Regions from separate parts of the Paenibacillus sp. J14 genome, predicted to be linked through region 1. Evidence: riboswitches for the same ligand, from Rfam matches in the RefSeq annotation. Region 1 holds a riboswitch; the other holds the start of a gene.
What was found. Region 1 has a riboswitch for FMN ahead of M891_RS0113535 (DMT family transporter). Riboswitches for the same ligand answer to the same signal wherever they lie in the genome.
Positions count from the first base shown of each region.

Region 2: it holds a riboswitch for FMN, as region 1 does, so the genes downstream of both, ribD (bifunctional diaminohydroxyphosphoribosylaminopyrimidine deaminase/5-amino-6-(5-phosphoribosylamino)uracil reductase RibD) here and M891_RS0113535 (DMT family transporter) in region 1, are expected to answer to the same signal.

Region 1 is NZ_JADQ01000033.1:5,009-10,918, reverse strand. Features, by position in the region: gene M891_RS0113545 (MetQ/NlpA family ABC transporter substrate-binding protein) at 1-572, shown strand, start outside; gene M891_RS0113540 (LysM peptidoglycan-binding domain-containing protein) at 681-1,967, shown strand; FMN riboswitch at 2,074-2,230, shown strand; gene M891_RS0113535 (DMT family transporter) at 2,365-3,381, shown strand; gene M891_RS0113530 (GGDEF domain-containing protein) at 3,549-4,724, shown strand; gene M891_RS0113525 (glycoside hydrolase family 52 protein) at 4,782-5,910, opposite strand, start outside.
Region 2 is NZ_JADQ01000014.1:37,618-43,527, reverse strand. Features, by position in the region: gene M891_RS0107265 (spore germination protein) at 1-780, shown strand, start outside; gene lysA (diaminopimelate decarboxylase) at 893-2,221, shown strand; gene M891_RS0107255 (peptidylprolyl isomerase) at 2,363-2,800, shown strand; gene tlp (small acid-soluble spore protein Tlp) at 2,871-3,098, opposite strand; FMN riboswitch at 3,286-3,449, shown strand; gene ribD (bifunctional diaminohydroxyphosphoribosylaminopyrimidine deaminase/5-amino-6-(5-phosphoribosylamino)uracil reductase RibD) at 3,743-4,864, shown strand; gene ribE (riboflavin synthase) at 4,864-5,538, shown strand; gene M891_RS0107235 (bifunctional 3,4-dihydroxy-2-butanone-4-phosphate synthase/GTP cyclohydrolase II) at 5,609-5,910, shown strand, end outside.

The DNA.
Region 1 (5,910 bases):
AAGTGGATGCGAACTTCTTCCAGCATGTCCCTTGGATGGAGGAGTACAATAAAAACAAAAACGCGAACCTCGTACCGGTTCAGCCGGTGTATCATGCGGTATACGGCGCTTATTCCAAACGGTATAAATCGATGGAAGAGCTCCCGGATGGAGCAACGATTGTTATCGCCAATGACGCGTCTAACGGTGGACGCTCCCTTGACATGCTGGACAAAGCCGGCGTGATTAAATTGAAGGAAGGCGTAGGGATTAACGGGACTGTTGCAGATATCGTAGAGAACAAACATAACTATAAATTCGAGGAAGTTGACCTGCTCATGTTGGCCCGGATGCTGGACGATGCCGATTTGGTGCTGATGACACCGGCTTATGCCAGCCCGCTGGGACTTACACCGAAGAAGGATGCTTTGCTGACGGAAACCATCGAATCGGCATTTGCCATCACTTTGGTGGCTCGTGAGGATAACCGCGATTCCGAGCCGATTCAGAAGCTGGCAAAGGCGATTTCTAGTCCAGAGGTCAAGCAGTTCCTCGAGGACAACTACGACGAGATTGCGCTTCCGGCGTTTTAATTTAGTGCCCTGGCACGAATCTTGGTATAGTACCTGCTGATCGGAATAGGTCAAACTTCCCTCCTCATAGGATGATGTTAGCATGATCCATATGGAGGAGGGGAGTCGATGCAGGTTCATATCGTCCAGCCGGGGCAAACGACATATCGTATCGCACAATCCTATGGCATACCTTATGAAGATATCGTTGAAGCTAATGAATTGCCGAATCCGGAGAGGCTCGTGGTTGGACAAACCTTGGTCATCCCGAACGTCGGCAACTATTATTGGGTCCGGCCTGGGGACAGCTTATGGTCGATCGCTCAACGATTTGGATTAAGTTATCATGAGTTGGCCCGCGTGAATGCCATCAGCGTAGATCAACCCCTTTCGATCGGGTTTCGGCTGTACATTCCGCCGCGGCCGCGAAGAAGAGCGGAGTTTAACGCTTATGTAGAGCCGCGCGGCGGAACGGTCTCTGCAGCGCTGGAGGAAAGTGCGCGGGAAACCGCGCGATATCTGACCTACCTGGCTCCGTTCAGCTTCCTAGCGCAACGGGACGGCTCGCTTCGAGAGCCGCCGCTCAATCAGTTTCCGGAAATTGCTCGGGCAAACCGGGTTGTCCTGATGATGGTGATCACGAATCAGGAGAACGACCAGTTTAGCGATGAGCTTGGCCGGATCTTGCTCAATGATATCCCGATTCAAGATCGGTTTCTGGACAACATCGTCACGACCGCAAACCGATACGGATTTCGGGATATTCATTTCGATTTCGAGTTTTTGCGGCCCGAAGACCGCGAGGCATACAACGCCTTCTTGCGTAAAGCCAAAGCGCGATTCGCGGAGCAGGGCTGGCTGATGTCGACTGCTTTAGCGCCAAAGACCAGTGCCGATCAGAAAGGGAAATGGTATGAAGGGCATGATTACCGGGCCCACGGTGAAATCGCCGATTTTGTTGTGATCATGACCTATGAATGGGGCTACAGCGGTGGACCGGCTCAGGCAGTGTCGCCGATTGGTCCTGTCCGCCGGGTACTTGAATATGCGCTGACGGAAATGCCGGGCTCCAAGATCATGATGGGGCAAAACCTATACGGGTATGACTGGACGTTGCCATTTGTGGAGGGAAGCTCCGCAAGGGCGATTAGTCCGCAGCAGGCGATTCAAATTGCCGCGCGGCATGGCGTCGCCATTCAATACAGCGAGCGGGATCAGGCACCTTTTTTCCAATATTGGGATGCGGAAGGTCGGGAGCATGAAGTTTGGTTTGAGGATGCTCGCTCGATTCAAGCGAAGTTTGACCTGATCAAGGAGTTAGGGCTGCGCGGAATGAGTTATTGGAAGCTGGGTTTAAGTTTTCCGCAAAATTGGCTGCTGCTCGAAGACAATTTCGAGGTGGTCAAGCGGGGATAAAGATGAATTGTTGGGACATGATCAGGCTTTGTGATTTTTGCAACAGAGTCGCTTGACAACCTGCGTTATGATAGAAACAACTTAAGTAATCCAAAATTAAATGAATAGAGATCTTCGGGGTAGGGTGAAATTCCCGACCGGCGGTGAGGTTTCGGCAAGAGGGAACCGCAGCCCGCGACTCGCAGATGGCCTTCACGGCCCGAAGCGACTGACTTGGTGAGAATCCAAGGCCGACGGTAAAGTCCGGATGGGAGGAGATCAATGAAGCTGAAGTTTGAATCAGGGACCTGCCATGGTCGCCTGCCAAGCTTATTTGGTCAGCCCCCGCAAAGCCTTTAGGAAGGTCGATGCGGGGGTTTTCTACGTAGACCCTCTATTCAAGAAGGGGACAGACACCATGGAGAAAGTCAAAGTAAGCAGTGGTATCCAAATTTCTGCTGGATTGAATGCAGGGGCACTTACGGGCGCATCCGGTCAGATTCAGCACTCGCCCAGAACGGCTCAAGCACGCAAATCGCGCAGCGGTTTCTGGCTTGTCGTGTTGGGTGCAGCATTGTGGGGCGTAGACCCGTTGTTTCGGGTGATCCTGCTGAAGTCGCTGACCTCGGCGCAAATCGTATTGATTGAGCATCTGATTATCGCGCTTTTTGCCATCCCGGTCTTATGGAAAAACCGCACCGAGCTTAAAGGGCTTGGTTGGCGTCAAGGGGGCGCGCTGCTATTTATTTCGTGGGGCGGTTCGGCCATCGCCACGATTCTGTTTACGTTGGCCTTGTCAAGCGGTGACCTGAATGCAGTCCTGCTGCTGCAAAAAATGCAGCCGCTGTTTGCCATCTTGCTGGCCGGATTGCTGCTTAAAGAGAAGCTGCCGCGCCACTTTTTCGGATATCTGCTTATCGCGTTGCTTGGAACGTATTTGCTGACCTTCGGGTTTACGATGCCGATTGGGCATTGGAGCGATTTCGTGCAGATCGGCAGCCTGCTCTCATTAGGGGCAGCCGCCTTGTGGGGCGGATCCACGGTAATGGGGCGGTTGATGGTCGGGACGATGAAATATGAGACAGTGACATCGTTGCGGTTTATTTTGGCGTTGCCGCTGTTGCTGGCGATCACTTGGAATGAAGGGGCTGCATGGAGCCTGCCGACCGGCACCTCGCAAATTGCTGCATTTTCCCTCAATATGCTTGGACAAGCGTTGTTGCCAGGCCTGCTAAGCTTGCTCGTCTATTACAAGGGGCTGACCACAACCAAAGCGTCGGTCGCGACTCTGGCGGAGCTAAGCTTCCCAATGGTTGGCGTTCTGATTAACTGGATTGCGTTCCAGCAATTGATTACAGTCGCCCAAGCCTGTGGGTTCGTGCTGATATGGGGCACGTTATTCCTGATCTCCCGCCAGGGAGATACCAACCACTAATTTTGCAAAACGATGAAATAGCGGGGATCTCCTCCTGTTTGACAGGAAGGAAATCCTCGTTTTTTTTCATTCTCTGCATCCTCTTTGGCGAAATTTGTTATATGATAAGAAAAAGTATCAAATAAGGATGAAGATTATTTCGTGGGATGGAGACGGTGGAAAGTTTCATGTTGGATCTAAAATTAGATATGGGAACGGAATTCGTATTGCTCGTATTGGGCCATCTTCTGACCATCATTCTCTTTAGTGCATACAAGTTCCGTAATTCCAAACAGTCAGTGATGGACGTGTTTTATGCCGCCAAATGGCTGCAGGCTGTAACCTGGGGTTTGTTTATATTATCGGAAAATACACCGGGCATGGCCGTGCTCACAGCGGCGAATTTGTTTTTACTGCTGGGGGCTGCCTCTGAAATGGTTGCATTGCTGCAAGTGACTGACGGATTTAGCACCAAAGCGAGGAGGTTCTACGTATATTGGACCGCAGCGGGTATGACAGCCTACCTGTTGGTTGTTCTCCTGCATAATACCGCTTCACTTCGCATTGCTGTCGTCTCCTTCTCTATCGCGGTGATGCTGGCGATCCCTGCCGTTCGGTTAGTGTCATCGTCCTTGAATTCCTCATTGTCCCAGCTGATAGGTTACATGTACCTCACAATCGCGATTGTCTTGACCGCTCGCACCCCGCTGGCTTTCTTCAGTCTCGGATTGGTGGACATGATGAACCCCGGCGTCTATCAAACGTTAACCTTCCTGGCTTTGTATGCGCTTTTAATGCTGGGGAACATGGGCTTCTTCCTTCTCTCCAAGGAGCGGACGGACCGGGAGTTGATGAGATTGGCCAGCTATGACGATCTGACTGGTGCGTTGAACCGGCGGGCCTTTATGCACCATACCCAGCAGACCTTGCGGCAATGCCGGAGGGTGGGGATCCCGGCCTCGTTTATTCTGATCGATGTGGACCATTTTAAGACGATTAATGACTCCTTTGGTCATCATATCGGAGACGAGCTGCTGCAGGAATTCGCCGGGAAGGTCCATCCTCGACTGCGGGAGGGGGATTTGTTTGGGCGGTATGGCGGAGATGAATTCGCGATCTTCCTTCCGGGAGCGGACGAGCAGGCCTCGGATGAGTTCGCTGAAAATCTGCGTGCCGCTGTGCTGGAGAGTCAGAGAAATCGCGGGCGCCTGGACACTAGACCCGAGTATACCATCAGCATTGGTGTGGTCACTGTTCCCGCAGGCTCGGATGTGCCGTTGCAGGAGTTGTTTAAATCCAGCGATGAAGCATTGTATCAAGCCAAGCATGCTGGCCGTAACCAGGCCGCACGTAGCGGAGCATAACAGCGAAAGGCCGGGCCCATAAGGGACCAGCCTTTTTTTGGTTGTGTGCAAGCGGGATCAGTTCTCGTCCAGCCACAAAATTGCTGTAACCCCGCGCGGATAATACCGACTTCCGCAGATGACACCGGCCATCATCTGGTCGCTCCAGCTCCAGTAGGCATTCTTCTCGGAAGTCAGCCAGCCCACATGTGCTGCATCGGCAGCTTGACCTCGTTCGTCCCACGGAAGACCCAAGATCCGGCGGGCGATGAACTGGCAGAGATAAATTTTACTTAGCCAGGAGTTGTTGCTCGTTGAGGACAACTTCCAACCGCCGTCCTCGAACAGGCAGATGCCCGGCTGCAGCACTGTGTTCAGGTGCGTGGACAGCGCTGCGATATATGCGCCGAATCGACCGTTTGGATCCAGCGCTTCTTCGCAGCCGGTGTAGAGCGGGTAGATAAGACCCTCGATCGCAGGGATGATCTTCGAGTCATTGTTCTCTTGAATGACCGCTGGAATGTAACCGCCCGGCAGCATATGAGAAGTAATCGTGGCAGCACACAAATCGGCTTGGCGTCCGGCCAGCGCAGCCGCCGTTTCGCGGCCATTGTCACGAAGCAGCTTCTCTAAGGCAACGTACGCTGCCCAGCTCTTGCCGGCCAAATAAATGTTATTCCGCGCTTGCCCCAGCGAGACGTCCAGACTGTCATAGGTGGTGATTTCCGCTCCGCCCATTGTACGGGAACTGTCGAGGCCCATAATGCCGGTACGCTGCGACGGATCAGGATGGTCGCGGTTCACCATGCTTTCCAAGCATTGCTCCAGAATCGGCAGGTTCTGCTTCAACCATTCGCGATCGTTCGTTTGATGGACGTAAACGGTGGCGCTTAACACCCAGTTGACGAGTTGCTCCTGCGTCATGTGAGAGAAGCAGTCGTCGAGCGCATGCAGCTCATAAGACGAATAGCCAGGAAGGGTAAACGAGTTCTTTACGCCCATGTCATGCGTGAAGCTGATGCCGCCAGGATATTCGGTTGAATCTCCCGGAAACCGCACCGTATCCCGGTAGCTGTAGCGGCTGGTGTAGAAATCGAGTTCGTTTTTAACCGTCCATGGATTCATTTTGATCTCGTAAAACAACTGGTCAACCAGCAAATCAAACGTATTCATCATCCGGTATTCGCCTTCATTGACGATCCAGAGC
Region 2 (5,910 bases), on a different contig from region 1:
CTGGTACGCTACTCGGAACGGCCGGATGTCGTTGCTTCGCATTTGCTTGAAGGCCGGGTTGTCGTGTTCGTGGATACATCGCCCAGCGTGATGATTTTGCCGACGACCTTTTTTGATCTTTGCCAGCATGCGGAAGAGAACCGGCAAACCCCATTCATGGGGACTTACTTACGTTGGGTTCGCTTCTTTGGGATATTCGCCTCGCTCTTTCTGCTGCCCATTTGGCTGCTGATCGTTGTTCATCCCGAGTTCAAACCGGCGGGGCTTGCCTTTATCGGACCTCAGGAACAAGGTAAAATCCCTCTTATTGCCCAATTCCTATTAGTCGAGTTTGGTGTTGATTTGATGCGGATGGCGGCTGTGCACACGCCAACGCCGCTGGCCTCCGCGATGGGCTTGATCGCTGCGATCTTGATCGGCGATATCGCCGTACAGACGGGGTTATTCGTCAACGAGGTTGTTCTTTACATGGCGGTAGCGGCTATCGGGATGTTTGCAACGCCAAGCTATGAGCTGGGGCTGGCCAATCGGATCGTGCGGCTCGCATTGCTTGTGGCCGTGGCGATATTCGGCGCACCTGGGTTTGTAGTAGGGGTTACGGCGTTTATCGTATGGCTGACCCTGCGCCGCTCGAATAATTCGTCCTACTTGTGGCCGTTTATACCTTTTAATGCAAAGGCGATGGCTGGGGTAATATTCCGCGTTCCAGTCTTGACCTCCAAGCAAAGACCGTCCTCCAACAAACCGCGGGACAACACGCGAATGCCGGGCAAAAAGTGAGGCCTGGGCTTGTTTAACAAATAACACAAATGATAATCCGAAAAATCCATTTTTCAGTTTCCCGGTTGTTTGCTATACTGGTGTAAAATTGTGAAAGTGGAGGACTGCATAGATGTATTTACACGGTACCAGCAAAATTAATGCAAAAGGCCATCTCGAAATCGGCGGCTGTGATACGGTCGAGTTGAAGCAAACCTATGGAACGCCGCTGTATGTCGTAGATGAAGCTCTTGTGCGGCAAAGATGCCGTGAATATATGGATGCTTTCCGTGCATCGGGCCTGTCTTTCCAGGTCGCTTATGCCAGCAAAGCATTCTGCGTCATGGCGATGTGCCGGCTGGCCGAGGAGGAGGGCTTGTCCCTGGATGTTGTCTCCGAGGGTGAATTGTATACGGCCCTTCAAGCGGGATTTCCTGCGCAGCGAATCCATTTTCATGGCAACAACAAGACGCCAGATGAATTGGAGATGGCAATTTCCGCCGGGATTGGCTGTTTCGTAGCGGACAATTTTACGGAGTTGCATATGCTGCAGGCGCTTGCCGCTGAGAAAGGCGTTACGGTGAATGTCCTGCTGCGCGTAACACCAGGGGTGGAAGCCCATACGCATGAATATATTTCAACGGGTCAGACGGACTCGAAGTTCGGGTTTGATATCGGCAACGGTTCGGCATTGGAAGCCGTTGATTTGGCTAACCGCAGCTTGAATTTGCAATTGCTTGGCGTGCATTCGCATATCGGCTCGCAAATTTTTGAGGTGGAAGGGTTCCAGTTGGCCGTTGAGCGTGTTGCGGCTTTTGCAATGCAGGTGAAGGATCAGCTTGGTGTGACCTTCAAGGTGGTTAACCTAGGTGGCGGCTTTGGCATTCGTTATACGGAAGGCGACACGCCGTTGAAGGTGTCTGATTACGTAGGAGCGATTACGGATGCAGTGAAACGGGAGTTCGCGAATTATCCGCAGCTTCCGGAAATTTGGGTTGAACCGGGTCGGAGCATCGTTGGTGATGCCGGCACAACGCTGTATACGGTAGGTACAAGCAAGGATATCCCTGGCGTGCGTAAATATGTGGCCGTTGATGGTGGGATGACGGACAACCCACGTCCGGCGCTGTACGGTTCGAAATATGAGGCAATGTTAGCCAACCGCGCCAACGATGCCAATGAGGAGACCGTGTCGATCGCCGGTAAATGCTGCGAAAGCGGCGATATGCTGATTTGGGACGTAGAGCTGCCGAAGGTGAACAGCGGCGATCTGCTCGCCGTATCTTGCACCGGTGCGTACAACTACGCGATGGCCAGCAACTACAACCGGATTCGTCGTCCGGCCGTCGTATTCGTGCAAGACGGACGCAGTGATCTCGTCGTGAAGCGCGAGTCGTTGCAGGATCTGCTCGCTTGTGACGTGATTCCAGAACGGATTGCGAAGCAGCCATCGCTGAAATAAGCAGGAACTTATGTAACAGCAAGGCCTGAGAGGGAGCGAATTGTCGTTTCCTATCAGGCTTTGTTTTGCTTGTATGCGGATTTTCTAGTAAACTGTAAGAGGTTTGTCCTAGACGTTGATGAAGAAGGGTGTGTATACGATATGAAAAAAGGTAAAATCGTTTTGGAAAAAGGCGGAGAAGTCGAAATTCAGTTCCTGCCTGAAGAAGCTCCTGGAACGGTCGCAAACTTTGAGAAGCTGGCCAACTCCGGATTTTATAACGGACTTACGTTCCATCGCGTGATCCCAGGGTTTGTTGCACAAGGCGGCTGCCCGATCGGCAACGGCACAGGCGGCCCAGGGTATACGATCAAATGCGAAACGGATACCAATGTGACGAAGCATGAGCGCGGGGTATTATCGATGGCCCATGCCGGCAAAGACACCGGCGGCAGCCAGTTCTTTATCGTCTATGAACCGCAGCCGCATTTGGACGGCGTGCATACCGTTTTCGGTAAAGTGACATCGGGGATGGAGTACGTGGATCAAATTCGTCCCGGGGATAAAATGAAAGAAGTTACCGTCTGGGACGAAGCTTAATTTAATTCGCAAACTTAAAAGGGCCCTCGCTATGCCAAGTTGGCATGAGCGGGGCCCCTTTTTCGTTGGTTTAGGAATTTCTTTGGTGGGCGGCTTCGTCTTTCACTTCTTCACGGAAGCCCTCGATGGCGCGCAGTCGTTTCTCGTTCTTCTCCTCGATTTGCTGCTTCTCCTGAGGGGAGATTTCATCAGCATGCTCGCTGAGATAATCTTGTCCTTCACGGAAGTTCTTAATCGTGTTTTGGATGTTGCGTTGAATCTTTTCCACATTGTCGGAGCGATTATCCGGTTTTGCCACGTTCATTCCTCCTGAGAAATAGAATTGGTTATCGATATCGTTCTTAAGGTTGGCTCTTTGGGCCAGTTTTTATGCACTCTGCAAGAACCGCGAGGAAGAAGGGGATTGGTGCTGTGACAGGTGTGCTTGATTTTTTACAAAATTAGTGCTAACATTCGTCTTGCAGTCATGCAAAATCTAATAATTAGCAATCCTTCGGGGCAGGGTGAAATTCCCTACCGACGGTGATGGCTCATTGGACGGTCCGTTCGATGAAGCACAAGTCCGTGACCCGCAGTGCTTACGTAAGCATGCGGCTGAGCCGGTGAGATTCCGGGACCGACAGTATAGTCTGGATGGGAGAAGGAAACGCGAGAGCACATACGTTATTTTATTTGCGAAGGTGTTCGTACCTAAAGAGCTTCAAACGATCAAGTTATATTTTTCACATACCTTGGGTGGTGAAGAGTCTTGACGTTGCCAAGCTTTCGTTTTGGTCTATTTGTCGTTTTGTACGATTTTAGGGTCGTGTTTTGGCGACAGTGGGTAGACGAAAGTGCTCTTTTTGATAGGCGTAAAACTACTCTCATGTTCAGCCCTGCCGGATTGCGGCAGGGTTGTTTTTGTATTCTTCGCTTCACGGATTGGCGTAAGGAGGACCGCGGATGAAGGTGATTGACGACGAATATTACATGGCGCTGGCGTTAGATATGGCGGAGCGCGCACAAGGACAAACCGGGACCAATCCAGTCGTTGGTGCCGTTGTCGTGAAGGATGGGGCCTTGGTTGGGCTGGGCACGCACTTGAAGCGGGGGACTCCGCATGCCGAGGTACATGCCTTGAACATGGCCGATTCCCAAGCAGAAGGGAGCACCGTATATGTCACCTTAGAGCCTTGCAGCCATCACGGACTGACCCCGCCTTGTGCCAAGCGATTGATTCAGGAGAAGGTGCGGCGCGTCGTAGTTGCCTGTGAAGATCCGAATCCGCTGGTTGCCGGCAAAGGCATTGAAATGCTGCGTGCTGCCGGAATTGAAGTTGAAGTGGGTGTGTTGCGTGAACGAGCTTTGAAGCTGAATCGCCGCTTTATTAAGTTCATCACGAGAGGCATGCCTTATGTGACGATCAAATCCGCCAGCACGCTGGATGGGAAGCTTGCAAGCCGGACAGGGGACAGCAAGTGGATTTCCAATGAGAAAGCGAGAGAAATCGTCCACTCGATGCGCCATCAACACCAAGCCATAATGGTGGGCGTTTCGACGATCCTGGCGGATGATCCGCAGTTGACTACCCGATTATCCGTTCCGGGGCTGTCGCCCATTCGCATCATTGCGGATTCAACGCTCCGCATTCCTGAGACGGCCCAAGTCCTGCGGGACGGGCAATCTCCCACTTGGATTGTGACGACGGAACAGGCCGATCCGGACAAGGTTGAACGCCTCACTCGCCTTGGGGCGGAAGTTCTCCGCTGCGGCAGCGGCCCGCAGGTTGATCTGCGGAATGCGCTTGTTCAAATCGGTCAACGCGGGATATCTTCTATCCTCGTTGAAGGTGGCGGACGACTTAACGGTTCGCTGCTGGAACAACAACTGGTGGATGAGATCGTACTTTTCCTAGCCCCTAAGCTGATTGGAGGCGTGGATGCCCCTGCAAGTTTTAACTTCGCCGGATATGATCTCATGCGGGATGCGGTGACCTTGCGCGACATGGAAGTCGAACAAATCGGGGATAATGTGTGCATCAGAGGAGTACCGGTCTGGGTGCAGGTGAAGGAGGGAGATCACTAATGTTTACAGGACTTGTGGAAGAAATCGGCACTATGAAATCGATCAGCCGCAAAGGGGAAGCGATGATTCTGAACATTGCGGCAAAGGTAGTTACCGAAGGCATTAAGCTGGGTGACAGCATCTCAGTGAACGGCGTCTGCTTGACCGCCACGTCGTTTGATGCTTCCTCCTTCTCGGTTGACGTGATGCCGCAGACGTTCCGCAACACCAATCTGAAGGACTTGAAACCCGGCAGCCGTGTGAATTTGGAGCGGGCCATGGCGGCGAATGGACGCTTCGGTGGACATATCGTACAGGGTCATGTCGACGGCGTCGGCACGATTGTTGGTACGAGTCAGGATCAGAATGCGGTTGTGTTTGAAATTCGACCAAGCAAGCCTTCCTTATTCAAATACATTATTCCTAAAGGCTCCATCGCCGTGGATGGCATCAGCTTAACGGTGGTCGAAGCGGAAGGCGGGACGTTTACGGTATCTATCATCCCGCATACGTTAGCCGAGACGGTGCTCGCCTTTAAGCGGGCAGGAGATACAGTGAATCTCGAATGCGATGTGCTGGGAAAATACGTGGATCATCTCCTCAAGTACGGCAGAGGCGGCCAAGATACGGATGAAGCGAGCGGCGGCGAGTCGGGAATTAATCTCCCGTTTCTGGCTGCGAACGGATTCGTGTGAACCTACGAAATAACGTCTCTAAGTTCCGTTACATCGGACGATCAACATTTATTTTAAGGAGGGGAATGTGATGAGTGACATTGTATTAGACCGGGTCGAGGAAGCAATTTACGAACTAATGCGCGGGAAGGTCGTTATTGTCGTCGACGACGAAGACCGGGAGAATGAAGGAGATTTCGTGGCACTTGCGGAAAAGGCGACGCCCGAAGTGATTAACTTCATGATCACGCAAGGCCGCGGACTGGTCTGCCTGCCGATTACAGCGGAACGGGCAGAAGAGTTGGATTTGCAGCCGATGGTGGCGCAAAATACGGATAATCACGGGACGGCGTTCACCGTCTCCATTGACCATAAAGATACAACGACGGGGAT